DNA from 3 places in the Ketobacter nezhaii genome. Region 3 is predicted to be linked to each of the others. Evidence: predicted binding sites of a transcription regulator. Region 3 holds the regulator's gene; each other region holds the start of a gene.
What was found. Region 3 encodes FliA, which starts transcription of late flagellar genes. Its sites were predicted from a motif close to CTAAAGTTTNNNNNNNNNNNGCCGNTAA; they were not measured.
Positions count from the first base shown of each region.

Region 1 (4,181 bases), 100 kb from region 3:
CACCAACGATAACGAGCGGCGTTTGATCATTCATAAGGTTTTCTTAAGTTCGGTGAGCATTAAGACTTGAGTATAGTTTCAGATTGGTGCAGTGCTCGGATTCAGATACAAAAAAAGCCCTGCCAACACTAGCCAGAGCTTTTTTAAACCAAAATTAACTCGTTGTTACAAAAGATGTTATTTAAGTTTACGACCTTTCGAGGCAGCAATGCGCAGACGCAGTGCATTGAGTTTGATAAAGCCTTCGGCATCCTTCTGATCGTACGCTCCGGCATCGTCTTCGAACGTGGCAATACGATCATCAAACAAGGATTGGTCCGATTGTCGGCCAACGACCGTGACATTGCCTTTATACAGTTTTAGTCGCACCACGCCGTTCACTACATCCTGGGTCTGATCAATCATCGCCTGCAGCATGGTCCGCTCCGGGCTCCACCAGTAGCCGTTATAAATCAGCTCGGCGTATTTGGGCATCAAGCTGTCTTTCAGGTGAGCCACTTCCCGATCCAGGGTAATCGATTCTATGGCGCGGTGAGCACGCATCATAATGGTCCCGCCGGGTGTTTCGTAGGCGCCGCGGGCTTTCATACCCACATAACGGTTCTCAACAATATCAACTCTGCCAATGCCATTGTCGCCGCCGACTTTGTTCAGCTGTGCCAGTACTTCATGGGCCGCCAGACGCACCCCGTCAATAGCCACGATATCGCCGCCTTCGTAGCTCAGCTCAATATAGGTGGGCTGGTCTGGCGCGTTCTCAGGGCTCACGGACCAACGCCACATGTCCTCTTCCGGTTCTGACCAGGGGTCTTCCAGAATGCCGCCTTCATAAGAAATATGGAGTAGATTAGCGTCCATAGAATAAGGGGATTTTTTACCGGCTTTAGAGAAATCCACCGGAATCTGATGTTCCTGTGCATAGTTCATTAGTGTTTCGCGCGAGGTCAGGTTCCATTCGCGCCAAGGCGCAATCACCTTAATACCCGGTTGCAATGCGTAAGCGCCCAACTCAAATCGCACCTGATCGTTGCCTTTGCCGGTGGCCCCGTGAGAGATCGCATCCGCTCCGGTTTCTTCCGCTATTTCCACCAGACGCTTGGCAATGAGCGGACGTGCGATTGACGTGCCCAGCAGGTACTCACCTTCATAGATGGTGTTAGCGCGAAACATGGGGAATACAAAGTCACGCACGAACTCTTCCCGCACGTCCTCAATGAAAATTTCTTTGATTCCCATGGCCTCGGCTTTGGCTCGGGCGGGCTCGACTTCTTCTCCCTGCCCCAGATCGGCGGTAAACGTGACCACCTCGCACTGATAGCTTTCCTGCAGCCATTTTACAATGACAGAGGTATCCAGACCGCCAGAATAGGCAAGCACCACCTTGTTGATATCAGACATGCGTACGATCCCTTCCACAGAAATAAATGGTCAAACTGAAAAGGCGCGTATTGTACCTGATTGGCGGGATGATTTCCTACCGCCCGGTGGTCCCATTGACCCTGTAACAGGGTTTGTTCATGCAAACTCAGCCTGGGAAAGCTGGCATGGACTACCTCACCAGGCGTATCGAGGCACGGCGGTCGTCTGCAGAATATTGCTCTTTCTGGAAGCGTCTGGAGCTGCGGCCTTCACCGTGGTAGTTCATCACTATTAATTCCGGCATCACGCCCTGCTCTTCAAGATAGGTTTTCACCGCCGCAGCACGCAAGCGGGAAAGCTCCCAATTGTGACCACGCCGGCCTGGCTTGTCGGCGTAACCGTCAATGTATATTTTCTTTATGGAAGGATCCAGGTTGATATAACCGGCAATCAAATCCAGGCGTTGCTGAATTTCGGGATTAATTCCAACTTTATTGATTCCGAACAGCAGCCTGGACTGGCGTAGCTCTTCAAAGTTCGCCGGGTACAAGCCCGACACACAGGATAGATAGTCACGGTAAGCACGTTGAAAATTCACCGCCGAAACGCCCACTGTGACCGGATGTTCGTTAAACCAGCCGGGGTGACTGAAAGACGGCGTCATCCCCACCTGCAACTCCGCCAGCATTTGGTTCGCGACCTCTTCAGCTAACTCGATGGGTCGTCGCCCCGCTTTGAAATCCGTGGTGCCGATCGGCCTGGAGACCAATCCGCTGCGCCATTCCGGTGCCTCTACCGACATCTCGGCTTTTCCACCCCGGCTTATGGGTCGATACAAATCCATATAGAATTGCAGCGTTTGTCCCGCATTGGCTTCAAATACGGCGTCGCCGTAATTGGGAACGGATTGCCACAGGCGACATTGCAAAGGAGAAGGGTCCAAATGCCAGACGGACTCATCCACCCGCGCCTCGTAGGTATGAGAGAACGCCGGACTCGGGGCCAAAAAAGCTAAAATAATCAGAAGGATACGCCACATATTCACATCGTCCAACCAGCTATCCATGGTTAATAAAACCGGGTAATACCTTATTCTATCGACCCCCTGAGCGGATTCTTGAGCCCTCTGGTGGGTATTTTGGTGTAAAAAATTTGTGCCCTGTACGGTGGTAAGTTAGCATCGCGGCTTATTCATAAGAACTTGCCCTGATGAGTGACGATAATACCGCCCTGTGTAACCGCTTCCGTGGCTATCTTCCTGTAGTCATCGATGTTGAGACCGGTGGCTTTAACCATGAGACCGATGCGTTATTGGAAATTGCTGCTGTCATCCTGGATATGGATGAAAACGGCAACCTGATTCCGGGACAGCAGATTCACCACCATGTGGTGCCCTTCGAGGGTGCCAACATAGAACAGGCCGCCCTGGATTTTACCGGTATCGACCCCTACCACCCATTCCGAGGTGCGGTGGATGAAGTCGTCGCGATCAAAGATATGTTCCGTGCAGTGCGACAGGCCATGAAAGAAGCCAATTGCACCCGCAGCATCCTGGTAGGCCACAACGCTTTTTTCGACCGGGATTTTGTAAACGCTGCCGTCAACCGTAATGGCATCAAACGCAACCCGTTTCATCCTTTCTCCTGCTTCGATACTGCCACCATCGGCGGCCTGGCGGTTGGTCAGACGGTTTTGGCCAAAGCCTGCCGTGCAGCACATATCCAATTCAGTAATTCGGAAGCCCATTCCGCTATTTACGACGCCATGAAAACAGCCGAATTCTTTTGCTGGGTGGTGAACAGATGGAAAGCAATGGGCGGATGGCCGCTGCGGGAAAACGACGGCCACCCGCTTTAACCACACGGCGCGCCGATATTGGGAGAAACGGCAAAGAAAGCGCATGAGGGGATGCGCGAATACCGGACATTTACCTGGCTGACTTCTCTTTCATCATAATAAGGGTATCCTGAACATCCCTTTACGTTGCAAGGCGATCATTATGAGTAAGCAGGATAATTCGTTTAAAGATTATTTTTCTTCCGGTGCTGATAGCTACAGGCGTTTTCGCCCAATTTATCCGGACGACTTGTACCAATATTTAGCGACAACAGCCCCCAACAAACAGCTGGCGTGGGATATCGGTTGCGGTAATGGACAGGCAGCGATCGCGCTGTCGGGGTATTTTCAGCAGGTTATCGCAACCGATGCCAGCGCTGAACAAATCGCGCAAACCCAACCCGGAGACAATCTGAAATTTTTTGTCAGCCCGGCCGAACACATCGACGCAGCCGATAACAGCATCGACCTGATCACCGTGGCACAAGCCATCCATTGGTTCGATCATGCCCGCTTTTTTAAAGAGGTTGACCGTACGCTAAAGCCTGGCGGGTTATTCGCAGCCTGGGGTTACCAATTGCTTTATACCGACACTCCTCTGGACGCAACAATCGAACGCTTTCATAGCGAAATTGTAGGACCATACTGGCCACCGGAACGTGCGCTTTTGGATAACGGCTATACGCGCATTGCGTTCCCCTACCCGCGCCTGGATAACCCGCCGTTTTATATGCGCACACGCTGGACATTCGATGAACTTATCGGCTATCTCAACACCTGGTCTGCGGTAAAACTCTACGAGAAAACGAACAATACAAATCCCCTTGAATTGCATTTTGATGAGATCAAAGCCGCTTGGGGTGATCCAAAGAAAGAACAGCCAATTCACTGGCCGTTGATACTGTACGCAGGAAAAAAATCAGAGTGAGACCAGCGCCAATAGCCCGGTCATTAGTCGGAAATTGCGTATTGACCGGTGTCGTCCG
Region 1 covers NZ_VRKW01000001.1:332,270-336,450, forward strand. The annotation lists gene FT643_RS01555 (two-component system response regulator) at 1-34, opposite strand, end outside; gene FT643_RS01560 (argininosuccinate synthase) at 178-1,398, opposite strand; gene FT643_RS01565 (flagellar protein MotY) at 1,550-2,425, opposite strand; gene rnt (ribonuclease T) at 2,569-3,216, shown strand; gene FT643_RS01575 (class I SAM-dependent methyltransferase) at 3,359-4,123, shown strand; gene FT643_RS01580 (alpha/beta fold hydrolase) at 4,147-4,181, opposite strand, start outside.
Region 1: FT643_RS01565 (flagellar protein MotY) is a predicted target of FliA. The motif match lies at 2,454-2,481, and genes of this name have one in related genera.

Region 2 (4,181 bases), on a different contig from region 3:
ATCAGGCGATTTTTATGAAGCTGGATACGTTCAGGGAAATCAGCGGATTTGATGAGATTCCACTGATGGAAGACATTGATATCAGCAAGCGTCTTAAACAGTTAAGCAGGCCCTTCTGCATCGCTGACCCGGTTGTGACTTCCAGCCGGCGCTGGCAGCAGGACGGCGTGGTCTACACGATTTTACTAATGTGGTTTATGCGGCTGGCCTATTGGCTGGGGGTTTCTCCTCAGCGCCTTTGGCGTTGGTATTACGGGAATTCATTATGAGTACGCTGATTCAGGTATTCGCAAAGGCGCCATTAGCCGGAAGGGTTAAAACCCGCATTGCGAAAACGCTGGGTGAGACCGCCGCGTTAAATCTGCATAAATTATTGTGTGATCATATTATACAGGTTGCCCAGACATCCCAGGCCGACGAAGTGGAAATCTGGACCACGGAGCCGAATGCCTATTTTGATGTTTTCGCAGCACCGGTCTGGATACAGCAAGGACGTGAGCTGGGTACCCGCATGTCTTTTTCTTTACGTCATGGGTTGTCTCGTTTTGATCGGGTATTGATAATTGGTGGGGATGCCTACTCATTGACACCGGACTATCTTAATCAGGCGTTAAGCGCGTTGCAGGAAACCGACGTGGTGTTGGGGCCGGCAGAAGACGGCGGCTACGTGTTGGTAGGCGCCACGCAGACTTGGCCTGTATTATTCCAGAAGGTGCCCTGGGGTACGGCGGACGTAATGGGGGCGACGTTGGATATCATGTTAGCGAACGGCATCGGATTTCACCTTTTGCCGGAGCAATGGGATATTGATACCCTGGACGACTTGCGGAAGCACGCGCCTGATTTACTGCAACAATTAGAGGATACAATTAACTGAGCTGTCGGCTTTTTCTCTGCATATCCGTCAAAAACCGGTTCAGCGTGCGTTGGGTGTTACCGTCCAGTTCAGTGAATTGAACTCCAAGGTAGGTCACTTTGCGTTCTTGTTCCACTTGCCAGTGCATCAGCTTGCCACCACAGACAATAGGCGTACCGTCACTCAGTACCAGGTGGCAGGCACTGTAGATCTCGCCGCGTTCGGGTTTGGGGTCTAAAAACCCCTGTATTTTTACCCGCATACCGCTGGCGGACAGATCCACCAGTCCACCGCTCAAGGTGGGGTTGCTATCATGAGTGAGTGTGACTTTGATGGATGATATCTGGCTGAGTTTAACCCGGAAAGCGTCCCGCAATTGAACTTGCTCTATCCCTTTCGGAAAACTAAACCAATGCAGGTCTTCGCTGCGGCTAGGGTCTTTGTCGTTATATAAGGCTTCGAACTGATGACGAATGCCCTGATGGGTTAGCGAAAATCGCACTTTAACCCCGGGCATCATTAGAGCATTGGCTTCTTTTGGTAGAAACGCATCACAGGCAAAGCGGTGGGCATCGGGATCGACATCCACTATGCCGCTATTTAACTTGGCTAAGCGCCGCTTACCTGTGTCCATTACCACAGCGGTAAGAAAATGGTTTTCCCGTAAATACAGTTCCAGCAAATCACTGATACTGTTGCGGCCGTGCTTTATGTTTTTGGACGACCCTTTCTTTTCCTGATGTTCCTGGCCAAATAGCCGATCAATGAGACCGTTAATCATGGTGGCTCAACTACCTTTCGTAAAACTCCTTATTGCAAGTCTAGCAGTTCTTCGACAGCTTTCCTCTGGCTGAAATATCAAGCAGTTACCAGCATGCGGTGTTCGGCATTCAGGGACTTACGCCCGTTTGCCTGGTAAATGGCGACCTGATTCACGGTGCCCTTGATAATGGTCATCAATCTTTCCATGGAATTCTGGGCATGCGCCAGAATTTTGCCATTGACTTTGTTAAGCCGGCCGCAGGTGTTCATGGTGTCAGACAGCGTATCCCAATTCTGGCTGAAACGTTGCTGCCAGCTGGCCGGAACCTGTTTTAAGAACAGATCAAAGCCGGCTTTGTCCGCGCTAAAGCCCATTTCGGACATGATCTGGCGGCGCTGTTGATCCGCTTCTTCCAGCTGAATCAAAGAGCGGGTCTTTTGCTTTACCAGTTCACTGTGGGCATTGTATTGCCGTCTTTCCAGGAGTGTTTTTTCCTCCTGTAGAACGGTTTTGAGTTGCTGGGCCAGCTGGCAGTCATGCTCAATAACTTTAAGAAGTTGTTGTGCCGCCTGGGGTGAGACCTTCGCGGCCGGTGTTGAGGTTGCCTGTCTGGACATAGTGACTCCTGTGACTGTTCTTTGACAATATTAGAGAATAAGCAATGGTTGTGCCAAAGGTAGAAAAGGGGAGTCGGAAGGGGGAATGAATTGGGCGGTTTGGGTCAGCCGGTTTATCGGGATCCACCAAGGGAGAGTTTAGATGGGAGCAGAGTAGAGAGCAGGGCGACTCACTATTAAAATAACGAATCGCTTTCCAGCATCTTTGCAGCCGTTGCTTGAGCATCCACTTTATAGCTGCCATCGGCAATCGCAGCGCGTAATGCTTCAACTCTGGATTGGTTCACCGGGGTTTCCAAGTCGATGTCTTTACTAATTCGGTTAAGCGTCTGGCCTTCGGCACTGATACGGACGGTTTCACCTGAAGGTTTTGCCGGATTATTCGATTCGTCAGGCTGGGAAACAGGGGACGAAACGACTTTTTGTGCGTTGCGGGCCTTAGAGGAATTGGCCTGACTGCTATTTAACCCATTGATATCCATAGCCATGTTACTGTGCCTTCTGTTTTTATTGCTGTCTTACTTTATGTATCGACCGCAACAGCTAGAACTTTAGCCAAATTAATACACGAATTTTTAATCGCTGCCAATAATCTTATCGGCAGCTTAAAGGCTGACTTTAATGCGTCCGGGCCCGCTAATGCGGCCTTCGACCACTTTCTCTGTGTTGGCGTTTTTGACGCGTATGAGCTCGCCGTAGGCGCCGTCTTCCATCGAAACGCCGGTGGTGCGGATATTCAGCCCTGGGCCTTCGGCAATGATCACCACTTTCTCGCCCCGGTTGATCATCTTAACCGGGTCCATTAAAGAAGAATTGAGTACTTGCCCTGCGGAGATGGGACGCTTGGCAACAAAGCCGTTGACCTGTTCTGCTGCGCTAAAATAGCCGCCATACAGCAGACTAACGTCCCGTGTTTCGATACTGATGTCGCCCGCGCTTAAATGGGTGCCCTTGGCGATAGGGCCGCTGGCAATCACCACCTTGGCAAATGCTTGAATAGTAACAGGCACATGGATCGCCCAGGGCTCATCGCCATTACATTCCACGCGCATAGTGAGACGGCCGTAGTTGCGGTTGCGTGGACGGTGTTGGATATCCAGAGGCGCATTACAGCGACTCAGGCGTAGGCGGGGATCAACCGGTTGGATGCTGATATCGTAGCTTTCATAGGTATCCCCCTGTATTTCCTTCGCATAATGCTGAATTGATTGGTCGACCTGGGTGTGCAGTGTCGCCGGAGTGACGGGCTGCTCATCGGTTGGTGACTGTGTAAAACCCGTGGTAGCGCCTAAACTACTCAATAGCCACGTTGCCAGAACAGCCAGGTACCGTCCCGCTTTGTACGCTAAAATTTGTGGGGCCATGCTGTTCATTTAATTTATTTGACCTATTCTGAATGAAGTGGTGAGTGGATCAATTCAGGTCGCCGGTTTCTTGACGAACCACCGCGTTAAGGTAGTAGCAAGCAAACACCGTGCCGGAATATTGATGCGGTTTAAGTAGAAGCGAATTGGAGTTTGAGTATGGCCGGTGTTCTTGATTCTGTTGATCAGCGAACCAAACTGGTAGGACAGAACCGGTTAGAGCTGTTGTTGTTTCGTTTGGCCGATGATCAAATTTATGGCATCAACGTTTTTAAAGTCCGTGAAGTATTGCAGTGTCCGAAGCTGACGGCCATTCCGCAACGTAACCCAGTGGTCAGAGGGATTGCGCATATTCGAGGCGGCACCATTTCTGTGATGGATATGAACCTGGCGATGGGTAATGCGCCGTTGGATGATATTGAAAACTGCTTCGTGATTATCTCGGAATACAATATGGCAGTGCAGGGTTTTTTGGTGAAAGCGGTGGAACGTATCGTAAACCTGAATTGGGGAAATATACACCCGCCACCCAAGGGAGCAGGCAAAGGTAATTATCTTACTGCGGTTACCGAAGTCGATAA
Region 2 covers NZ_VRKW01000005.1:112,976-117,156, forward strand. The annotation lists gene FT643_RS11710 (TIGR04283 family arsenosugar biosynthesis glycosyltransferase) at 1-269, shown strand, start outside; gene FT643_RS11715 (TIGR04282 family arsenosugar biosynthesis glycosyltransferase) at 266-877, shown strand; gene FT643_RS11720 (flagellar brake protein) at 870-1,637, opposite strand; gene FT643_RS11725 (flagella synthesis protein FlgN) at 1,715-2,236, opposite strand; gene flgM (flagellar biosynthesis anti-sigma factor FlgM) at 2,413-2,724, opposite strand; gene flgA (flagellar basal body P-ring formation chaperone FlgA) at 2,842-3,600, opposite strand; gene FT643_RS11740 (chemotaxis protein CheV) at 3,760-4,181, shown strand, end outside.
Region 2: flgM (flagellar biosynthesis anti-sigma factor FlgM) is a predicted target of FliA. The motif match lies at 2,764-2,791, and genes of this name have one in related genera.

Region 3 (4,181 bases):
TTTTTCCGTGTTCGGGGTCAGGTCATCGTGCTTGACACCGGTGATCTCATCAATGGAACCGGCCATAGCGACCAGGTTGACCAGTTCCACTTCAACTTCCTGAACCAGCTCAATAACCCGTTTGATTACCTGACCGGTTAAATCCTGAAAATCCTGAGCCAGCATAATGCCGGACAGATTGGCATTGATCGTCGCGCTTTCTTCCGTGGCTGTTGTCAGGAAAACGCCGACTTTTTTTGACAGCTCGCGGAATTCTTCCGGCCGCATTTCACGGCGTATTAAACGATCCCACTCTAACTTCAACGCTTTTGCTTCATTCGCCAATTGCGCAGAGATCGGCATGGTTGACTCAACCATGTCCATGGTTTTATTGGCTGCACTCTCTGTTTTTTCGATTACATAGTTGAGGCGCTGGGAAGCATCTTGCATTCGCGACATCTCTTCGCGCATTTGTGAATTGGTGGTATCTATGGCAAAGTTTTTTATCGATTCATGCAGACTTCGGGTTAACCGTCCCACCTCATGAAACAGCACTTGATCACGCTTCTGATGCAGTTGAGCAATGGTCTGCATCGCTTCGTTGGCTTCACCACTTTCGAGCTGTTCTAACAGAGTTTTGGCATACTCGACTAACTGTTCCTGTTGCCCTTGTTCCGTCATGCTGTTCTCACATCTGATGTTCACGGTGACTGTAATCAGGCGTCCACTCGTTCAAATATCTTTTCGATCTTTTCTTGTAGCGCCTGCGCCGTAAATGGCTTCACCACATATCCGTTTACCCCGGCCTGAGCAGCTTCAATAATCTGTTCACGCTTGGCTTCTGCCGTCACCATCAATACCGGCAAACTTTGCAGCTTGGCATCGGCTCGAACCTCTTTCAGTAAATCGATCCCGGTCATACCCGGCATATTCCAATCGGTAATAAGGAAATCAAAATCCGAAGATTTGAGTAACGGAAGCGCAGAAGTGCCGTCATCCGCTTCCTGGGTGTTGGTAAACCCCAGATCCCTAAGAAGATTCTTTATAATTCGTCTCATTGTAGAAAAGTCATCAACAATAAGAATTTTCATGTTCTTGTTCAAAGTTGCCTCCACTGAACCCAGTTCACTACGTCTAATGTGCAAACTACGGTGGTTAACATGCTGTTGGAATCCGTCGAGCAGGCAGCACCCGCTGTTCTATCTCTCAACAGACTTTTTACTAAGTCTAGTTGTAGATCTAGCCGTATCCAGTTTTTGTATAAATATCAAAGCCACTCTTGTAGGCGGGTTCGCAATCGTTGAGCAGCCTGACTGTGAATTTGACTCACCCTCGATTCACTAACGCCCAGTACTTCACCGATTTCCTTCAGGTTCAGCTCTTCGTCGTAGTAAAGCGAGATAACCAATTGTTCACGCTCAGAAAGTTGCTCGATTGCCTTAGCCAGGTGATTGCGGAAATCCCCATGCTGCAGTTCTTCAAAAGGGTTCAGGGATTGCTCTTGTTGGCGCTCACTGTCAATAAAATCGTCCGGCGATTCCATTTCATCCAGGCTGAACAAACGTGTCGCCATGCTGTCCTGAAGCATGGCATGGTATTCGTTCAGGGAAATACCCAATTCGTTGGCGATATCCCGGTCATGGGCATCGGCACCGGTGCGATTCTCGACACTGCGGATGGCTTCCTGGATACGGCGCGCATTACGGTGTACCGAGCGCGGCGCCCACTCGCCCTTCCGCACATCATCCACCATCGCCCCGCGAATGCGGATACCGGCGTAGGTTTCGAAGCTGGCGCCCTTGCTATTATCAAAACGCTTGATCGCGTCCAGCAGGCCAATCAAACCAGCTTGATATAAATCTTCAACCGCAACCGAGGACGGCATTCGACCCATCAGGTGATGAGCAATGCGCCTGACCAAGGGCGTGTACTGCTCCACCATCGCATCCAGTTGAGGTGCCGATTTATCGTTATACATATGCTGCTGTCTTTGACCCAACATTGCTTTTGCCTGTCTAACGGGCGGCTACGCCCTGCACCAGACGATCCACGAAAAACTCCAGATGGCCGCGCGGCGTAGTAGGAAGCGGCCATCCGTCAACTTTATTTGCCAGGGTTCGGAATGCCAATGCCGCTTTACTGCGGGGATAGGCTTCCACCACCGGTTTTTGACGCATCACGGCTTTGCGAAGGTATTCATCAAACGGAATGCAACCGCTAAATTGCAACGCGACATCCAGAAAGCGGTCGGTTACTTTGGTGAGCTTGGCGTAGATTTCCCGGCCTTCCTGTTGCGTGCGAACCATATTGGCCAACACATTGAAACGGTACATGCCGTGCTGTTGATTGAGCAGTTTCATCAACGCATACGCGTCGGTAATAGAGGTGGGCTCGTTGGTTACAACAAAAAGGCTCTCCTGGGCTGCCGTAAGAAAACTGACCACCATTTCGGAGATACCTGCAGCGGTATCGATCAGCAATACGTCCACCTGATCGCTCAGCTCACTGAAAGCGTGAATCAGACCGGCGTGCTCCCGCGTGCCCATGCTCACCAATTCCCGGGTGCCTGATGATGCCGGTACGATTTTAATTCCGCCGGGGCCGTCCACCAGGATTTCGGACAAGCTGCATTCGCCATTCAAAACATGGGATAAGTTTTTACGCGCCGTAATACCCAAAAGGATGTCCAGGTTTGCCAGCCCCAGATCGGCGTCCATCAACACCACCCTGCGCCCCATCTCCGCCAGACACACGCCCAGGTTGATTGAGACGTTGCTCTTGCCGACACCACCTTTACCGCCCGTTACTGCGATAACCTGTACAGAATGATTGCTCATAAAATTTTTGTATGCACCTTGGTTCAGTTTGCTAGGCGTAGGCCAGCTCCGCTTCCGCATCCGAAATGGCATCGCTGTAATAATCTGCCACCTCCGCTTCGTCCATTCTGTACCCCTTCGCGAGTGCAATGGCATGATTCAGAAGACGCGTCGCATTCGGTCGCTGTAAGTCATCAGGGATATTCTGACCATCCGTGGTATAGGCTATGGGCAGCTGAGATTCAATGACCATGCTTAAAGCCTCGCCCAAACTTGCGGATTCGTCCAGTTTTGTGAGAATACAACCGTCTAGATTCAGATGTTTATAATCCGCAACCGCTTTATCCAAAATTCTGCGTTGCGTGGTGGAAGACAACACCAACCAGCGCTGCACGTGATCACCCAGGGTTTCCAGCATATCCATCTGTTCCCGGTGAACCTGGTCTTTGTGGCTTAAACCCGCAGTATCGATCAGAACCAGTTTTTTGCGGGACAATCCCCGTAAAATTTGCTCCAGGGACTGTTGCTCAGTGACCACCCGTACCGGTACGTTCAGAATGCGGCCCAACGTGCTGAGCTGCTCATGACCCGCAAGGCGATAACTGTCCGTTGTGACCAGTGCCAAATTCTCGGCGCCGTGTTCCAATACATAGCGTGTGGCTATTTTAGAAATGGTGGTGGTCTTACCCACACCCGCCGGTCCGACGAAGGCAAAAACACCACCGTGGGCCACAATGTCCGCCTGCATTAACGGCAGATCGTCACTCAGCTCCACCAGGCAGGTTTTCCAGGCCTGTTTGATATCGGTATCGGCACGCACATTACGAACCAGCTTCCGGCACAGCGCCGGGGACAAACCCAGGCGCGCCAATTTTTTGAATACGGAGGCGGATAATGGGTTCTGGTGGTTAAAGCTGCCCCAGGCCACATTCGCCATCTGGATATTGAGCATCTGACGCAACTGGCTCAGTTCGCCGCGCATAGCCGCCAGCTCGCTACCGGATTGCGGTGCTTGCTGCTGCGCAACAGGCGCAGGTTCTGCAACCCGGGGAGCCGCCGATTGGGCCTGCATTCGCTGCCGCGCGCGGGCACTGATTTGCACTTGAGGCTCTTGAGTCGATACACCCGACTCCTGCTGCTGACGTTGCTTTAACAACGCGTCAAATTGCTCGTTAGCCTGACCGCGCCGTTGTAGCGCTGCCATTAATTCTGACTTTTCTTCTTCCGTCGGAGCATACCCGTTATGGGCCTCTTTCAGCACCCGGGCAGGATCACCCATTTTGGGTGGTTGCGCGCTGTTATCCATATAATCCGGCATGTGGTTCGCCTTGCGTTCGCGCTCTTTATGCTGTTCCAGCACCTGGTTGTAATCGACGGCGGCAATGA
Region 3 covers NZ_VRKW01000001.1:433,213-437,393, forward strand. The annotation lists gene FT643_RS01970 (protein phosphatase CheZ) at 1-660, opposite strand, end outside; gene cheY (chemotaxis response regulator CheY) at 696-1,082, opposite strand; gene FT643_RS01980 (RNA polymerase sigma factor FliA) at 1,247-1,957, opposite strand; gene FT643_RS01985 (MinD/ParA family protein) at 1,995-2,816, opposite strand; gene flhF (flagellar biosynthesis protein FlhF) at 2,848-4,181, opposite strand, start outside.